One region of the Polaromonas sp. P1_F6 genome, then DNA from elsewhere that is predicted to be linked to it. Evidence: predicted binding sites of a transcription regulator. Region 1 holds the regulator's gene; the other holds the start of a gene.
The links. Region 1 encodes sigma-54, which starts transcription at its own class of promoters, with help from an activator protein. Its sites were predicted from a motif close to TGGCANGNAANCTGCTTT; they were not measured.
Positions count from the first base shown of each region.

Region 2: AC1DY9_RS05290 (formate/nitrite transporter family protein) is a predicted target of sigma-54. The motif match lies at 1,470-1,487, and genes of this name have one in related genera.

Region 1 covers NZ_JBFUBQ010000004.1:360,122-363,528, reverse strand. The annotation lists gene AC1DY9_RS15110 (THUMP domain-containing class I SAM-dependent RNA methyltransferase) at 1-459, opposite strand, end outside; gene AC1DY9_RS15105 (RNA polymerase factor sigma-54) at 501-2,036, opposite strand; gene lptB (LPS export ABC transporter ATP-binding protein) at 2,182-2,973, opposite strand; gene lptA (lipopolysaccharide transport periplasmic protein LptA) at 2,988-3,407, opposite strand, start outside.
Region 2 covers NZ_JBFUBQ010000001.1:1,137,053-1,140,459, forward strand. The annotation lists gene AC1DY9_RS05280 (GlxA family transcriptional regulator) at 1-366, opposite strand, end outside; gene AC1DY9_RS05285 (dienelactone hydrolase family protein) at 494-1,312, shown strand; gene AC1DY9_RS05290 (formate/nitrite transporter family protein) at 1,648-2,460, shown strand; gene AC1DY9_RS05295 (bifunctional protein-serine/threonine kinase/phosphatase) at 2,524-3,407, shown strand, end outside.

The DNA of each region.
Region 1 (3,407 bases):
GACCGTGACGGTGTCCGTCGTCAGGTGCACGTAGACGCGCACGTCGGGCCAGCGCGTGTCGACGCTGGGGCGCACGTCGTCGAACTTGGCGCGAAAGCGGTCGGCGATCGCGTCCTTGATCTTCAGCGCCGCGAAGTTCAGGCTTTGCAGCGGGCTGTGCTGGGCGGTGATCTCGACCTTGAAGGTCTGCTTGGGCGTGAACCAGATTTCCCAGGCCACGTTGGCAGCAGCGTTGTAGAGGTCTTGCTCACTGCGGTACTGGTTATGCTGCAGTTCGATCAGTACACGCTGCGCCAGCCGGCTGTGCAGGTTGAGCTGCAACGCGTCGCGCCACGACGCCTGCAGCTGCACGCCGGCGCGCCAGGCTTTGCCGTCGATCCCGGTGACACGCTTGACCTCGGTGGCCAGCAGGGTTTCGACGCCTGCGGCGCACGGTAAAAACAATTGGAGTTGATTCATGACTGACTTTGAGGGACGGGCAGCGCGGCCTGATTGGGCGGCTAGAGTGATTTGCGCAGGTTGGCGGGCGCTATGCGCAGGGCTTCGCGGTACTTGGCCACGGTGCGGCGTGCGCATTCAATGCCCTGCTCCTTGAGCATTTCGGAAATCTGGTTGTCGCTGAGCGGTTTCTTGAGGCTTTCGGACGAGACAAATTGTTTGATGAGCGCGCGTACCGCCGTGCTGGAAGCATTGCCGCCGGTTTCGGTGCCGAGCGCGGAGCCGAAGAAATACTTGAGCTCAAAGGTGCCGAAAGGGGTGCCCATGTACTTGGCCGTGGTCACGCGGGAGATGGTGGACTCATGCAGGCCCAGCTCGTCGGCGATTTCGCGCAGCACCAGCGGGCGCATGGCGAGTTCACCGTGCGTGAAGAAATTTTTCTGCCGTTCCACAATCGCACTGCTCACGCGCAGGATGGTGTCAAAGCGCTGCTGGATGTTCTTGATGAACCAGCGGGCCTCCTGCAGGCGCTGCTGCAGCGCCTGGCCGCCCTGGCCCTTGTGCTGCTTGAGGGCATTGGCATAAATGTCGTGCACGCGCAGGCGCGGCATGACGTCGCCATTGAGCGAAACCTTGAAGCCCCGGCCCGACTTGATGACGATGACGTCGGGCACGATCAGGTTGCGCTCCACGTTCACGAAGCGGCGCCCGGGCTTGGGATCGAGCCGGCCTATCACCGTGATCGCGCCCTTGATGGCGGCTTCGGTGAAACCGCACAGGTGCGACAGGCGTTTCACGTCGCGCTTGGCCAGCAGCTCCATCGGTTGCTTGCACATGGCAATGGCTGCGCGGGTTTCTTCGCAGTCCTTGCAGTCCAGCAGCTGCAGGCTCAGGCATTCCGCCAGGTTGCGCGCACCGACACCGGCAGGCTCCATGTGGTGCAGCAGCTTGAGCGCCATCGCAAAACGCTGCTCCAGTTCTTCCGCCTGCGCCATGTCATCTCTTGCAAGACCGGCCGCGAGCGACGCCAGGCTGTCTTCAAGGTAGCCGTCGTCGTTGAGCGATTCAATGAGGAAGTGCAGCGCGGCACGGTCTTCCTCCGACAGGCGCAAGCTCAGCGATTGCCGGTGCAGGTGGTCCTGCAGCGACTCATGGCTGCCCGTGAGGTCGGAGGCCTCGGCTTCGCTCTCTTCATTGTTGTTCTTGCGCGCCGGTGCGTCGCTTCCCCACTCGCTGTCGTCGGGCGTGGTTTCTACCGTGCCATCGCCTTCCCAGCTTTCCTCGAGCTTGGGCTCCGCACTGACTTCTGCGTCATTCGGGGCTGTAGCGCTAGTCTCGTCTGCGCCGCCAGCTATCGAATCCGTAGCAGATTCAAACTCGCGGCTGTCCTGGCTTACCGGCGTGTTGATGTGCTCCAGCCCAAACTCTTCGCGCACCGCCGTCTCTTCCGACACTTCCAGAAACGGGTTTTCGTCGAGCATCTGCTCGACCTCCTGGCTCAACTCAAGCGTCGACAGCTGCAACAGCCGGATCGACTGCTGTAGTTGAGGTGTCAGCGCAAGATGCTGCGAGACGCGGAGTGACAGACCTTGTTTCACTGGATTTTCAAACTTGCGGAAGGTTGAGGCAATACGTCTTTAACCAGCGGGCGCCGCGGAACTGGCTTTGCCAGGCCGCAGGCGCCGTCCCCGGAGGGGGAGAGGGAGCTACACGAAGTGAGCGACAACAGGGGGGAACCATGTTCTACATCTTGAAGTGTTCGCCGAGATAGACGCGGCGCACATCGGCGTTATTCACGATCTCGGACGGTGTGCCTTGCGCCAGCACGTGGCCGTCGCTGATGATGTAGGCGTGGTCGCAAATGCCCAGTGTTTCACGCACGTTGTGGTCGGTGATCAGCACGCCGATGCCGCGCGATTTGAGGAAACCGATGATGCGCTGGATTTCGATCACGGCAATGGGGTCGATACCGGCAAAGGGCTCATCCAGCAGGATGAAGCGCGGCTGGGTTGCCAGCGCCCGCGCGATTTCGACCCGGCGGCGCTCGCCGCCCGAGAGCGCCGGTGCCGGTGAATTGCGCAAATGATCTACCCGCAAATCCTGCAGCAGGGCGTCGAGCCGCGACTCGATGTCTGCGCGCCCCAGCGGTTTTCCGGTTTTGTCGAGCTGCAGCTCCAGCACGGCACGCACGTTTTCTTCCACCGTGAGCTTGCGGAAAATCGACGCTTCCTGCGGCAGGTAGCTCAGGCCCAGGCGGGCACGCAGGTGAATCGGCATGTGCTCGACCGACTCGCCGTCGATGGAAATTTCGCCTGCATCGGCGCGCACCAGGCCCACGATCATGTAGAACGAGGTCGTTTTGCCCGCGCCGTTGGGGCCCAGCAGGCCCACGACTTCGCCTTTTTGCACGGACAGCGAAACGTCCTGCACCACCTTGCGGCTGCCGTACGATTTTTGCAGACCTTGCGCAACAAGGCGGCTGGGGGTCAGGGCAGGAGCGGCCGGGGCCGCTGAAGTGTCAGTCACCACATCCATCTGTGCAGGTCTTTCTAGTTCTTTTCATTGCCCAGCGTCGTGCTGGGGCGCAGAACCGGGGCTGGGCCCGCGGGCGGTGCCGCAACGGGTGCCGAGGCTGTCGCGCGGGGTGACAGCATGGCGCGAACCCGCCCCGTGGGGTTGCTGGCCGTACGGTTTTGCGCGCCCCCATCCACGGTGAAGACGTCGGTGTTGTTGTCATAAACAATCAGGCTGCCGGTGGTTTCGTCCACCAGGGTGGCACCGTTGTAGCGGCGCACCACCGCCCGCTTGATGAACTTCACCAGGTCGGCGCGGCTGTCATATTCAATGCGTTCGCCTTCGCCTTCGATGTACTCGTCTACGCCGTCACGCTTTTTCCGGTAAAACGCCAGCTTGCCGGGCGCCGCGACGGACACCGCCTGCTGGTAGCCCTCGGGATCCTGCATGACGTC
Region 2 (3,407 bases), on a different contig from region 1:
AAAAACCGCCGAGCACGACGCCGCAACACGGCCACCGTGCGCAGCATGCGCGGCGACGGCCTGAATCACGCGTTGCGCGTCTGCGGTGGCCAAGCCGGTGTTGAGGGCCTGCGGGTTGTCCAGGCCCAGGCCCGGCACGATCCAGGTGGCAGCATCGGGCCGGTAGCGCCGGGGCAGGGCCGCGGTGTCTATGTGAAGGCCCGAGCTCAGCGGCACCGGGCCGCCGGTGGCTGACAACACGCGCCAGGTGGGGCGCGCCAGCTTCATGCGCGGCGCGAGGGCAGACGCGGCCTGCAGGATATCGAGCGTGGCCGCCACGCCGGTGGCAAAGGTGCCCGGCAGCAGCAGGAGGGTGAAATCTCGCATTGGCTGAAAAGGCCTTAAACATGTCGAAATAGACACTGGGAGTTTACGCGCGTGCGGTGCCAAATTCATCTGTTCCATGAATTCCACGGACGCCATTGCTCCCACCGTTCGCAAAGCAAGGACACCGATGACAACGCGCAAGCTGACCGAAGACGACTCCCTCGAGGATTTCACCCAGCGCGAGATCACGCTCGACGGCATCACCAGGAAGGTCTACCTCATGGGTACAGGCCCGGCCGTGATCGTCATGACCGAGATGCCCGGCATCAGCCCGCACGTGGCGCGCTTCAGCCGTTGGGTGCGCGACGCAGGTTTTACCGTCTACATGCCGTCGCTCTTTGGCCGCGACGGCGCCGTGCCGCGTGCCGATGAAGGCGCGGCCATCTTTCAGCGCGCCTGTGTCAGCGCCGAGTTCCGCGCGTTCGCGTCCAACCAGGCCAGCCCGGCCACGCAGTGGCTGCGGGCACTGGCAAGGCTGGCGCATGACGAGTGCGGCGGCCCCGGCGTGGGCGCCATCGGCATGTGCTGGACGGGTAATTTCGCCCTCACGATGATGCTGGAGCCTGCCATGCTGGCGCCGGTGCTGTGCCAGCCGTCGCTGCCGCTCAATGATCCGGCCGGCATCGAAATTTCGCCTGCGGACATCAAGGCCGTCCGCCAGCGGCTGGACCGCGAGAACCTCACGGTGCTGGCCTATCGGTTTGAAGGCGACAGCTTTTGCAGGGCCCAGCGCTTTGCGGCCTATGCCGAGGCGCTGGGCGACCGCTTTGTGGGCCGCGTGCTGCCCGACAGCGCCGCCAACCCCGACGTGCCGCCGTTCTTTGCGGCGCACGTGAAGACACCGCACAGCGTGGTCACCGCCCACCTGATCGACGAGGCGGGCCAGCCCACACTGGCGGCGCGTGACGAGATCCTGGCGTTCTTTGCGCAGCGGCTTGCGCCTTAGCGCCTGTATCCGGCAGTGGCCCAGCTGGCACCAAAATATTTAAAGATGGACACCTCGATGCACAAATTTGGGGCAGTCACTCCCTTCGCAGTGCCAAAACGACGGGTAAAAGCGTCGCTAAAGCGTCGGCAAGCCCGGATTCGCGGTGTTTTGTTAGCGGCACGGTATGTGCTTGCATCCATCAGGTCAGGCTAACGAAGGCCTGCGCAGGGTACGGCGGGCTTCGCCGGTGCCCATCGATCTGAATGGATAACGACGTCCACTTCGGTCTTCAATCTTTTGAAGATCTCGAAGTGGATTTTTTTTTGGCTTTTTTCAGGATTTAGAGGGATCGTATGGCTTATTTAGTGCCTTCGGAATTTGTGACCAAGATGGTGGATGCGGGTGAATCCAAAATCTTCATGTCCACCCGCGACACCGTTATCCGGGCCTACATGGCCGGCGCCATTCTGGCTCTGGCAGCCTGGTTCGCCGTCACCATCAACGTGCAGACCGGCCAGCCCCTGCTGGGCGCCGTGCTGTTCCCGGTGGGTTTTGTCATGCTGTACCTGTTCGGCTTCGACTTGCTGACCGGCGTGTTTGTGTTGTGCCCGCTGGCGCTGATCGACAAGCGCCCGGGCGTCACGCTCAAGGGTGTGCTGCGTAACTGGGGCCTGGTGTTCGTCGGCAACTTCGCGGGCGCCTTCACGGTGGCGGTGATGATGGCCATCTACGTCACCAACGGCTTCTCGACCGAGCCCAGCGCCGTGGGCAAGGCTATCGGCATCGTGGGCGAGAGCCGCACGCTGGGCTACCAGAAATACGGTGCGAACGGCATGCTCACGCTCTTCGTGCGCGGCATGTTGTGCAACTGGATGGTGTCGGCCGGCGTGGTGGGTGCGATGATCTCCACCCAGGTCAGCGGCAAGGTGATCGCGATGTGGATGCCCATCATGCTGTTCTTTTACATGGTGTTTGAGCACTCCATCGTGAACATGTTCCTGTTCCCATCCGGCCTGCTGCTGGGCGCGCATTTCACCATCATGGACTACCTGATCTGGAACGAAATTCCGACGGTGCTGGGCAACCTGGTGGGCGGCCTGGCCTTCACCGGCTTGACGCTGTATGCCACACACATTAAAACCGGACCGACACGTTCTTTCAAATAATCCGCCTCCAAAACAAAGGCCCTCGCGCATCTTGCATGCGCGGGGGCTTTGCCGGTACCCCACATGTCCAGTGAACTGAAGATATCGGCAGGTCAGTATTCGGACAAGGGCCGCAAGGAAACCAACCAGGATTTCCACGGTATCTATGTACCTAAAGAGCCGCAACTGAGCGCCAAGGGCATCGCCGTTGCGCTGGCCGACGGCATCAGCAGCAGCGCCGTCAGCGACGTGGCCAGCCAGTACGCCGTCACTGGTTTTCTTGAAGACTATTACTGCACCTCGGAGGCCTGGTCGGTCAAGACATCGGCCGAGCGGATCTTGAGCGCCACCAACTCCTGGCTGCATGCCCAGACGCAGAAAAGCCAATACCGCTACGACAAGGATAAAGGTTATGTGTGCACGCTGAGCGCCATGGTCATCAAGTCGACCACCGCGCATATTTTTCATGTCGGTGACTCGCGCATTTACCGCCTGCGCGGCAAGGCGCTGGAACAACTGACCAACGACCACCGTGTGTGGATTTCCCAGGGCCAAAGCTACCTTGGCCGTGCGCTGGGCTTCAAGCCGCAGCTTGAGATCGACTACCAGACCCAGCAGGTGGAGCAGGGCGACATCTTTCTTCTGGCCACCGACGGCGTGTACGAACACGTCAGCGAATACGACATGGCCGGCCTCATCCACATCTGTGCCGACGAGCCCGGTGGGCTTGATATGGCGGCCAAATCCATCGTTGAAAAAGCCCTGGAGCGGGGCAGCGGCGACAACCTCACGGCACAGATTGTCCGCGTCGATGAGCTGCCCAACGGGCAGGCCGGCGAGTTGCTCCAGCAGCTGTCGGGCCTGCCGCTTCCGCCCATCCTGGAGGCCAGGACGCAGTTTGACGGCTACACCATCGTCCGCGAAGTGCACGGCAGCAGCCGCAGCCATATTTACCTCGCCACAGACAA